2 regions of the Neobacillus sp. DFD-2R genome follow, and region 1 is predicted to be linked to the other one. Evidence: riboswitches for the same ligand, from Rfam matches in the RefSeq annotation. Region 1 holds a riboswitch; the other holds the start of a gene.
The links. A riboswitch is a leader RNA that binds a small molecule or an ion and turns the genes downstream of it on or off. The one in region 1 is predicted to bind cobalamin.
Positions count from the first base shown of each region.

Region 2: another riboswitch for cobalamin. It lies ahead of AC3ANV_RS17080 ((2Fe-2S) ferredoxin domain-containing protein); the one in region 1 lies ahead of AC3ANV_RS18360 (ABC transporter substrate-binding protein).

Region 1 covers NZ_CM173228.1:3,668,058-3,674,152, reverse strand. The annotation lists gene ribE (riboflavin synthase) at 1-111, shown strand, start outside; gene AC3ANV_RS18370 (bifunctional 3,4-dihydroxy-2-butanone-4-phosphate synthase/GTP cyclohydrolase II) at 177-1,370, shown strand; gene ribH (6,7-dimethyl-8-ribityllumazine synthase) at 1,437-1,907, shown strand; cobalamin riboswitch at 1,959-2,148, shown strand; gene AC3ANV_RS18360 (ABC transporter substrate-binding protein) at 2,325-3,287, shown strand; gene AC3ANV_RS18355 (FecCD family ABC transporter permease) at 3,253-4,311, shown strand; gene AC3ANV_RS18350 (heme ABC transporter ATP-binding protein) at 4,315-5,781, shown strand; gene cbiB (adenosylcobinamide-phosphate synthase CbiB) at 5,778-6,095, shown strand, end outside.
Region 2 covers NZ_CM173228.1:3,397,166-3,403,260, forward strand. The annotation lists gene AC3ANV_RS17070 (sirohydrochlorin chelatase) at 1-552, opposite strand, end outside; gene cobJ (precorrin-3B C(17)-methyltransferase) at 632-2,275, opposite strand; gene AC3ANV_RS17080 ((2Fe-2S) ferredoxin domain-containing protein) at 2,356-2,739, opposite strand; cobalamin riboswitch at 2,867-3,050, opposite strand; cobalamin riboswitch at 3,275-3,472, opposite strand; gene AC3ANV_RS17085 (hypothetical protein) at 3,668-3,868, shown strand; gene AC3ANV_RS17090 (flavin monoamine oxidase family protein) at 4,590-6,068, shown strand.

The DNA.
Region 1 (6,095 bases):
ATGATAGGAAAATATGTCGGCCATTTTCTAACTGGTGTTTTAGGAAAAACTAACAAAAAGAATGCATCGGGGATCACTGCACAATTTTTACAAGATAATGGGTTTGCCTAAAATTGATACATTGCCTAAGGACTGAGTCTTAAAAAAGTTGTCCAAATTGGAAGGAGAGATGTGGCGTGTTTAATACAATTGAAGAAGCACTTAATGATTTAAAGGAAGGGAAAGTTGTAATCGTTTGTGATGACGAAGACCGGGAAAACGAAGGTGACTTTATTGCTTTAGCGGAAAAGTCTACGCCGGATGTGATTAATTTGATGGCGACCCACGGCAGAGGTTTAATATGCATTCCCATTGAGGAAGAATTGGCTCAAAAGCTTGATTTATTCCCGATGGTATCGAAAAACACTGATCCGCATGGTACAGCTTTTACCGTAAGCATTGATCATAAGTATTCTACAACGGGAATATCTGCTTTTGAACGTTCGGCAACAGTATTAAGCTTACTCGATCCCGAGTCAAAGCCGGATGATTTTAAAAGACCTGGTCATATTTTTCCGTTAGTTGCGAAAAAAGGAGGAGTACTAAGAAGAACAGGACATACAGAAGCAGCGGTAGATTTAGCCAGATTATGTGGAGCGAAGCCGGCAGGAGTTATTTGCGAGATCATGAACGAAGACGGGACGATGGCCCGTGTCCCGCAATTGCGTAAAATCGCCGATGATTTAAATGTAAAAATGATCACAATTAAAGACCTAATTGAATATCGCAACAGAAAAGACAAACTAGTCAAACGTGAAGTGGAAATTAACTTGCCAACAGAATTCGGAACCTTCAAAGCGGTAGGATATTCGAATCTTGTCGATCTTAAAGAGCATGTGGCATTAGTAAAAGGTGAAATTGATCCTGAAAAACCTGTTCTTGTCCGGGTTCATTCTGAATGTTTAACAGGGGATGTCTTCGGTTCATACCGTTGTGATTGCGGACCGCAATTGCATGCAGCTTTGGCTCAGATCAATCAAGAGGGCAATGGCGTCCTATTATACATGCGCCAGGAAGGCCGCGGAATAGGACTCTTAAACAAATTGAAAGCCTATAAGCTCCAAGAAGAAGGATATGATACAGTTGAGGCAAATGAAAAGCTTGGTTTTGGAGCAGATTTAAGAGAATATGGAATTGGGGCACAAATATTAAAAGATTTGGGCATTAAACAAATGAAGTTATTAACGAATAACCCTCGAAAAATTAAAGGACTTAAAGGTTATGATCTGGAAGTCGTCGAAAGGGTACCGCTTCAAATGGAAATGCGAACCGAAAACGAAAATTACTTGCGAACAAAGCATGACAAGCTGGGGCATCTTTTACATTATTAATATTTTTATTCAACGAACAATGATATAAATTATACATTATACATTATACATTATGGAGGATTTATCATGGGACATATTTTTGAAGGTAATTTAGTTGGTTCAGGGCTAAAAATTGGAATTGTTGTCGGACGATTTAATGAGTTTATAACAAGTAAATTATTAGGCGGAGCACAGGATGCTCTTAAAAGACATGGAGTTAGTGAGGGTGATGTTGATATAGCCTGGGTTCCCGGTGCGTTTGAAATCTCTTTAGTTGCCCAAAAAATGGCTAACAGTAAAAAATATGATGCAGTTATTACACTGGGTACCGTTATCCGCGGTTCTACGCCACATTTTGATTATGTGTGTAATGAAGCAGCAAAGGGAGTTTCTGCAACTGCTTTGAATAGTGGAATTCCTGTTATTTTCGGAGTGTTAACAACTGATTCTATTGAACAGGCGATCGAACGGGCCGGAACAAAAGCGGGAAATAAAGGCTGGGATGCAGCAACTGCGGCAATAGAAATGGCTAATTTATGCAGAACATTAGAGTTATAATAAAAACATATACAAACTCTTTTGTAATCCTATATAATGAATCTAACATAAATAAATATTGAAGAATTAGGTGCTAAAATCTTTCTAAGATTTTAAGCTTAAAAGGGAAGTTGGTGAAAAGCCAACGCGGTCCCGCCACTGTAAATGGGAGCAACCTATAAAATGTCACTGTCAATTTGATGGGAAGACATAGGAAGTGATGATCATGAGCCAGGAAACCTGCCTATTTCACGCGCGCCAAAAAAACCTACGAGGATAGGGAGGTGTGGAGGGCTAGACTCTTTTTACTTTATTTAGTAACAGTTTCTAATTCATACCAACATCTCCATGATACCGTGGAGATGTTTTTTGTCGTTGCGAGGATTATTTATTTTGTTATTACTCATCACTAACAGTCAGAAAACAGGGGGAAGAAAGATGAAGAAATTGTATCCGCTATTGTTAGTACTATTGTTAACAATAAGCGCTTTAGCAGGTTGTGCAGAAAAGAAAGATCAAGGTAACGGGAATAATGCGAATGTTGAAAAGAAAACAGAACAAACGGCGTTTCCAATTACCATTAAAGATGCATTAGGGAATAAGGTTGTTATCGGGAAAAAACCCGAAAAGATAGTGTCACTGCTTCCAAGTAATACCGAAATTGCTTTTGCTTTAGGTCTTGGAAAAGAAATAGTCGGGGTATCAGATTTTGATAATTATCCGAAAGAAGCTGCAAACAAAGAAAAAATTGGCGGGCAGGACATGAATGTTGAAAAGATCATCTCTTTAAAACCAAATTTAGTGCTGGCACATGCTTCATCAGCCCATAATTCGACGGAAGGGATCAAGCAGTTAAAAGATGCCGGAGTAACCGTTCTTATTGTTAATGATGCTAAAAATTTTGACCAGGTGTATGATTCGATTGAAATGGTTGGAAAAGCTACCGGTGAAACAAAGAAAGCGGAAGAAATCGTCAAAGGTATGAAGGACAAATTAGCAGATATAAAAGCAAAGGCAGCAAAAATAAAAAACAGGAAAAAGGTGTTTGTTGAAGTATCGCCGGCACCGGAAATTTATACACCTGGAAAAAATACCTTTATGGATGAAATGATTTCTTCTATTAACGCTGTAAATATTGCAAACGATCAAGAGGGTTGGGTTAAGATTGATCAAGAAGCAATGATAAAACGAAATCCGGATGTTATCGTTACTACATATGGTTACTATGTGAAAAACCCGGCTGAGCAAGTGTTAAGCAGAAAAGGCTGGGAAAATGTTATCGCTGTAAAAAATAAGCAAGTTATCGATATAAATTCAGATCGTGTAACTCGCTCAGGTCCTAGGATTGTTGAAGGAGTAGAAGATCTTGCGAAGGCTGTTTATCCGGAAGTTTTTAAATAATAAGTATTTTGCCTATATTCTAGCAGGAATATTTCTTGTCCTTTCTCTTTTATTAGGTATTTCCATTGGTACAGTTTCTGTTCCAATGCTTACAATCATTCAATTAATAGGTGCTAAACTAGCTGGTATAACAAGCGGGTCTACCGATCCCATGTATTCGAGTATTGTGATGGACATCCGCTTACCTCGAGTAATTTTATCAGGTCTTGTAGGGGCGGCTCTTGCTATTGCAGGGGCGGCCTTTCAAGGTCTATTACGAAATCCGTTAGCAGATCCATACACTTTAGGGGTATCATCAGGAGCATCAATCGGTGCGGTGATTACACTATTTTTTCACTTATCTCTCCCTATTATTGGGTCCTTCACATTACCATCACTGAGTATCCTATTTTCATTTATTACCATCTTTTTAGTGCTTTCCTTTGCTCGAAAAATGGAGCGGTCGATGAGAGTGGAAACGATTATTTTAACAGGAATTATTTTTAGTTCCTTTTTGGGAGCACTCATTTCTCTTATGATTGCCTTGACAGGCGATGAATTAAGACAGCTTATTGGCTGGCTCTTAGGTAGTGTCTCATTGAGAGGCTGGGAATACATAAAAATTATCTTGCCATTTTTTATTATTGGAGCTGCTATTCTTATTTTTAATGCGAAAGAATTAAACGCCATGTCATTTGGGGAAGAGAGAGCACACCATTTAGGGGTGAACGTTCAAAGAAGAAAATTAATCATCTTAACTGCCGGTTCTATTTTAACAGGTGCTGCAGTTGCCGTTTCCGGCACGATAGGTTTTGTCGGACTGGTGATTCCGCATTTATCGAGATTATTATGGGGACCTGATCATAAACATCTTCTCCCTTTATCGATGTTAACCGGAAGCGGATTTTTAATTCTAGCTGATCTTGTTTCTAGAACAATTATTTCACCGACCGAATTACCGATCGGTGTCATTACCGCTTTAATTGGTGCACCTGTGTTTGCAATAATCCTGCTGCAAAGAAAAAGGATGGAAAGAAGTGGTTAACGAATGCTTAGCGTTCAAAAAGTTTCAGGTGGTTATTCAGGTGAATCCGTTCTGACAGACATTTCCTTTGAAGTTGAACGAGGGGAATTATTCGGCATTTTGGGACCGAATGGAAGCGGAAAGACAACCCTTTTAAAAATGCTAAGCGGAATCCTGACCATTCAACAAGGGGAAATTTTGATTAGTGGAAAAAGGCTTCAGGAATACGGAGTAAAACAGCTTGCCCAAATTGTTGCCGTCCTTTCGCAGCAATCTTCGCAATCTTTTTCTTACACCGTTAAAGAAACAGTCTCGTTAGGACGGTATGCTCATCAAAAGGGCTTGTTTCAGGCATGGTCTAAAGAAGATGAGGAGATCGTCCAACGAGTAATGAACCGGACCGGTGTCTCCTCCTTTCAAAATAAAAATATTCAGGAGTTATCCGGCGGGGAGAAACAAAGAGTATTTCTTGCCCAAGCATTGGCGCAAGAGCCTGATATTCTTCTTTTAGATGAGCCGACCAACCACTTAGATTTATCGTATCAAAAAGAATTATTGGATTTATTAAAACAATGGACCTCAGAAAAAGGTTTGACTGTAATTTCTATTTTTCATGATTTAAACCTAGCAGGGCTCTATTGCGATCGCTTGCTTCTGCTTGAAAAAGGAACGATTAATATTAATGATATTCCGAATGAGGTACTGAGGGAAGAAAGAATAAGGGATGTGTATCATACAGACATTCAGAAACACCCCCATCCGAAAGTCGCAGCACCGCAAATGGTTTTGCTTCCGGAAGTGAATAGGGAAGTAAATCATTATGTGATTAATGAAACGATGTTAACTGTTTCAAATGAGATTATTGAGGTAAGAACACCCGCTCCATTACGGACCATGTCTTCCGGTGTGATTGGTTCAGGAACCGGCTGGCATCATACATTTGTTAATCGGCATGTTCATAAGAATTATAATTGTAGTGATCATCGATTAGAAATGGCTTCATTTTTACGTTCAAAGGGATTCGAACCCTCAGAGACCGTCGGAATGATGACAGCTGTCATACTTGAGGATGTGGTGTATCAAAGAATTGACCGGAGTGGCTTTTCTCTATTTGTTGTCGTAACAGCAGGAGTTGGAAATGCCATTGATGCTTCAAAAAGTGAACAGCATTCCTACGAAATGACACCCGGCACAATCAATATTTGGGTTTTCATTAGTGGTGAACTCACGGAGGAGTCTTTTATTCAAAGTATCATAACTGCCACTGAAGCAAAGGTAAAGGCATTACATGATCTGGAGGTAATGGATCCCGTAACAGGAACCATGGCTACGGGTACCTCGACCGATAGTATATTAATTGCTGCTACACAATCAGGAAAAGTATTGGAATATGCGGGAACCATTACTCCTTTAGGAAAACTTATTAGTAAAGCCGTTTATCAGTGCACGACAGAAGCCATTAAAAAATCGCAAAAGAGGAAACAACCGTGATTGTTTATCACTTGATTTCGATAACACTTGCATATATCATTGATCTGCTTATAGGAGACCCACCTAATTGGCCCCATCCTGTTAGATGGGTGGGTGCGATGATTTCATTTTTGGAAAAACGGTGGAATAATGGGGAGTCTAAAAGAAATAAAGGAGTCGTCATGCTCCTTTTTGTTTTATTCATCGTCTTTTCCATTAGTTTAATCGTCGTATTAATAGGATATAAGATTCATCCTTCTGTCGGAATTTTACTGGAAAGTATCTTGATTTCTTCAACAATCGCACAAAGAAGCTTGAAGGAAGCAGCCCTTGAG
Region 2 (6,095 bases), 270 kb from region 1:
ACATCGCTCGATTCCTTCGTTCACAAGGGGATTGGTTACCCCCATAAAAGCAGGTTCTACTATTTGGTAGTTTGTTTTTTCCCAAAGTAATCTTGCAATCTTATATAAATCACTATTAGCATCCGGATCGCTTCCGCCGCGCCCTAACAGAAGGACCGCAGTATCGGGATCCGGATGCTCTATGTTCTCCTCGATTTCTGCTAATCTCGTTTTTAGGATTTCAAACGTTTCCTCATGAACGCCAATCGGTCTGCCATAGGTAAACTGTACAAGCGGATATTTTTTCTTTGCCTCATCGATGGCTCCGGGAATATGAATTTTTGAATGTCCGGCTTGCAGGAGCATAATTGGAATAACAACAATATGATCGGCCCCCTTCTCAACACATACATCAATTCCTTGATTTACGGTTGGTCTTTCAAATTCTAAAAAACACGTCTCAACTAGTACGTTATCGTCCCAATTACTGCTCATAGATTTTATAAATTGACGGACTTGATCATTACCTTCCCGATCTTTACTTCCATGTCCAACAAATAAAATTGCTTTCAAAATGATTCCTCCCCTTTGTTTTTAAGCACCAATCTTGTTTATAGATTGGCCTTTATCATTCTCCTGTTTCCCTGCAAACTTAATCCCCGCACACCGCTTCTTCCATTTTTATAGTCGGTGTAATATCTTGATACTTAAATCCTTGAACCTGCTTTACACGTTTAAAGAATTTGTAGAAGCGCTCATTAGGATAGGCCTTCTTTTTATATTCTAGGACAATCTGCTCCACAACCCCGATAATTTGATCAGGTGCAATTCCTTCAGCAACGATTTGACCCGGATGTGCATTTCTTCCGGCTGTCTTTGCCCCTAAAAATAAATCAAACGCTCCTTTTCGGTACACGATGCCAATATCTTCTTTTACCGCTCCGTAGCAGGCCATGCCGCAGCCATTAACGCCCAGCTTTAATTCCTTAGGAAGTTCCATTCCTCCAAGACTTTCTTGCAGCTCCTCTGCATAGGAAATGGCATCCTTCTTCTCTCCATCACAAAAATCGCAGGCTTTTACCGTTAAGACATCTCCAATCGGAGAAATCAAAAAGTTTGCATCTTCTAATTTTTTTACTATTTCACTTGGATTAGAGGTTAAAATCTGCAGTTTAATATAATGATCCTGTGTGTATTCAATAGCTCCTTCTTCTCCTACTATTTCCGAAAGAGTAACCATTTGTTTTGGTGTAAATTTTTTATTCGCGACACCGGGACTTACCGCAAGTTCAAAAATAGATTCAATAGGCTGGTTAACAATCAAATTTTGAGAGAATCCTTCACTTTCACCAAGAATTAGTTGTAATGCTTCCTCTGCCAGTTCTCTCGGAGATTCCTTTTCTGCTGCTCCTGATGCGTTCACTGGTGCCGCAACTGCATTATTCTTCATTGGCTTTAATTCGTATGTTTGCTCCAACGCCCATGGTTCAGCTTCCTTTTGTAAACGCTGATGCGGTTTTAATGGCTGTAAATCCTGATTTAATGTATACTTCCGTTGATAGCCGCGCGGTGTAATCATCAAGTCATCATAGAAAAATGTCGAAGAGTTTCCAATTAAAACGGTCGTTAACATCCCAATTTCATGATCAAGCATGTCTTGTAAATTGGTTATGACTACATTTTGGCTATCACGGTACGCACTTTTCACTAATCCTACAGGAGTTTCGGGCGACCGATATTTTAACAGTATTTTTTGCGCTTCCAGAATTTGTCTTGTTCTTCTCCCGCTTTTTGGATTGTATAGAGCAATAACAAAATCAGCCTGAGCTGCTGCTTCAATTCTTTTCTCGATTAATTTCCACGGTGTTAAATGGTCACTTAAACTAATCGTACATGCATCATGCATGACCGGCGCTCCCAATAATGCTGCACAGGAGTTGATCGCGGAAATTCCCGGTATAACCTCGACTTCCACCCCTGAATCTTTTTTCCACCCTTTTTCAATTAAAACCTCGTAAACGAGGCCTGCCATTCCGTACACACCGGCATCACCGCTTGAAATCACTGCTACCTTCTTACCCAGTTCGGCCTGCTTCACAGCCTCTTGGGCCCGGCTCACTTCTTCTGTCATTCCCGTGCTGATAATTTGCTTCCCAGTGATTAATCCCTCAACCAAATCAACATATGTTTTATACCCAATGATCAGGTCGCTTTCCTGTATTGCTTCTCTAGCTCTTTCGGTAATATGTTTGTATCCTCCCGGACCAAAACCGATAACCAACAGTTTACCTTTTATCATTTTGCTGCTCCTTTCCAAAACCCAATTACAAAGAAACCTATTAATCTAGCTAACCATACATACGAAAAAGCCCGATGTTAAACACTCCTTGTTACAGTCTTTGAAACCCCTTCAATACATTCAGTTTTCTCCGGCGGGATAAAGCCTTCATGATCATATTTGTAAATGACATGATCTTGTAGAAAAGACCCGCCTTTTAGATGTTGTCGAACAATATTACATCCCACATCAGGGGTAACGTTCTTGTACCAGGTTCCATCCGGATAAACAATGGCGACAGGAGCATCCTTACATCTTCCATTACATCGGGTTCTTGTTGTATGTATGACTGAATCTAAATCCAGATTAGCGATCTCATTTCGAATTGCCTGCGTCGCCTCTTCCCCTCCTTTTCTCATACAGCTGCTTCCGTTACAAATTAACACATGGTGTTTCGTCCCTTTTAAATTCCAAGTAGTCATAAAAACACTCTCCCATTCTGTTTATGCAAAAAAAACACCCCTACAAAATAGGGGTGCAGTGTAAATACACACAATAATGCTATGATTGCATGCTTTAGCACTTCTACCTATAGTCCCGTAGGTTAAATGAAGTATTTAGGTCAAGGCAGGTCTCCTGACTAAGGTTCATCGTTTCATTGCGTCTTCCCGAAAAAATTCAGTGACATTTGCAATGAAACTCCCCAATACAGTGGCGGGTACCGTGACGGATTCTAACCGTCTTCCCTTTTAAGCGCAATTTTTTAATGCGCACCTTTTCCTAAACGATATTAAATTATAATGACAAGCTTTATTTCCTTAACCATGTTATATTCTAAAAAAATCATTTAGAATCTTAAAAATCTTTTTAATGCATATCCATTGAATGACACATTTTAATCTAAAATAAAAATCCGTTCAACGAGAGTTGAACGGATAAAACGTTAGCGTAATGAAAAGTAAAAGAAGCCCTACTTTTTGCCGCAAACGTTCCATCTTCTCAACCCCCGAAGAAATCGAAACTTTAAAAATTAAGACAGGTCTCCTGACTTGTGCATCTTCCTACTTTAGACCCTTCCCGTATTCGTACATCGTTTAAAGATATACAGATACAGTGGTTTGCCTATTTCGTCCACACTTACAGTTGCGGGGGCAGTTCCGGTCTTTCACCGGATTCCCTATTAAGCCCATGGGCATCTTAACAATTTTGTTAACAAAAACCGATTAAATTTTTAATACACCTTTTAATTTAAATACTAATCTAACAATAATAATTTATCAAGAATTTTTTGAGGCCCTTTTATGACAGCTAGCTTCAAATGCCTATAAATTTATGATTTTAAAAAATCTAAATATTCAGTTATAATTATTTATAAGTTCGTATGTATAAAAAAACGAGGTGGTAAGGAATATGAACAAGAAAAATAACATAGTTAAATTAAAAACCTATAAAAAATTTAAAAAAAGAAAAAACAAACGTGGGTTTGGCTTACTATCCGTCTATTTATCTATTGCTTCGGTCTTGTATGCTTATTTATATTTTAATGTTACATCACATACCACCTTAGATATTAAAACATTTTCTGAAACTCACGCTTTTCTGTATAAGTAATGATGGTGAATAAAAAAAGAAAAGGAGAGATTCGACTCTTCTTTTCTTTTGGCTCTGTTAAACTTGCCTGTTGATTTCCGCTCCAGGCACTCGCTTTCCGCGGGCGGTCGGGAGCCTCCTCGGTGCTTTGCGCCTGCGGGGTCTCCCTTGACCTGCTTTTCCCGCAGGAGTCTCGCGCCTTCCGCTCCAATCAACATAGTGAGCTAAATCAACAATGAGCTTTAACATAGACTTTCTTTTAAAAATGAGACCATCATTCAGTCTATTTTTTCTTATTCTTTTGGTTAGCAGTTTTCGAATTATTGTTTTTGTTATTCTTCGAGGCTGCAGTGTTTTGCTTTTTGTTGTTGTTTGATTTTTTTGCCATATTCATCACCCTCTTGTTAATAGAATGTATTGCACTTGTATCTTAATATAGCTTATTCACAATAGGTTAAAATTCACAAAATAAGACGTCAAAAAGGCGGTACTAAACCGCCTTTTTTTGTATGGTGAGAAGGTCTTGTAAAAAAGGTTAAATTGAGAAATACCCGCTACTTGGGATAATATCTTTATTTATGTAATAACCCGTTAAATAATCTTATATCTTAAAATAATTGAACAGAAAATCAAGAAACTCCAATTACTGGAAGCTTCAAATAGTATAAACCGATAATTATCTTAATCCATTATACAGGGGTAACACCACAAAGTGATTGTGGTAACCGGAGAGGAGAAAATCATGTCCATTTATAGATTTCCACAGTTATCAACAGAACAAATGCTGTCGACGATTCGAAATGGACTTGGATTATCGCAGATTCCAAAAAAAATTATCATTGTCGGAGCAGGTATGTCGGGATTAGTTGCCGCATCACTGCTGAAGGACGCAGGACACGAAGTGACCATTTTGGAAGCAACCCAAAGAGTAGGAGGCCGCATTTATACATTAAGAGCCCCCTTTATGGACGATCTGTACCTTGATGTTGGTGCCATGCGTATTCCTAATAATCATTACTTAGCATTAGAATACATTAAAAAATTCCATTTGCGTACGAATGCATTTTTGAACACTACACCCAATGATCTCATTTATGCAAACGGTATTAAAACGAACCTCTCCACTTATATACGTAATCCCGATATGTTAAACTACCCCGTAGCACCTCATGAAAAGGGAAAAACGGCTTTAGAGCTGCTCACATTAGCCATTAAACCAGTTGCTGATTTTATCAATCAAAATCCCGGACGGAATTGGAACATCGTCGTAAAAGAATTTGATAGATACCCAATGAGTTTTTTTTTAAGGTACAATCCTGTTGGGATGAGTTTATCACCCGGTGCAATTGAATACATTGAAGTATTACTGGGTTTAGAGGGATTCCCTGAGCTTTCTTTTCCTTCCATCCTACGGGAGTTAATACCACTATTTAGCCGGGACATTCATTTTTACGAAGTAGAAGGTGGTAATGACCGGCTGCCCAAAGCTTTTCTTCCGAAATTGAGGGAAAACCTCAATTTCGGATATCAAATGACAAAAATAGTCCAGCACAATCATCAAGTTACCATTCATTCCAGAAATACACAGAGCCATAGACCGCTAATCGTTACCGGTGACCTCGCCATTATAACCATTCCTTTTTCCCTGCTGACATTTGTGGATATTGAACCCCGCGATTCTTTTTCCCATCACAAAAGGCAAGCCATTCGTGAACTTCACTATGTCGCCTCTACCAAAATTGGTCTTCAATTTAAAAGCAGATTTTGGGAAAAGGAAGGGCTTCGCGGCGGTAAAATGATGACCGATTTACCCATCAGATTTGCTTACTACCCAAGCCATTTAATTAGCTCAACGGGGTTCGGGATTATTTTGGCCAGTTATACTTGGGAAGATGATACCTTGTCATGGGATAATTTACCTGAAGGAGATCGTATTCGAAATGCACTTGATAACATGGCAACTGTCCATGGGAAACAAGTTTATGATGATTTTCTAACAGGTGCCTCTCATAGCTGGTCCCAGGATCCCTTTTCCGGCGGGGCTTTCTCGATGTATAAGCCCAGTCAGGAAACAGAATTATCTCCTTTTATCCCTGTTCCGGAGGGAAGAGTACATTTTGCCGGGGAGCATACCTCCACAATCCCTGCTTGGATTGAAGGTGCCATCCAATCCGGCATAAGGGTTGCCCATGAAGTGACTAACCTGCCGAAAACACTTTAGGGGATAATACGGCGTTTTGAACGTGCT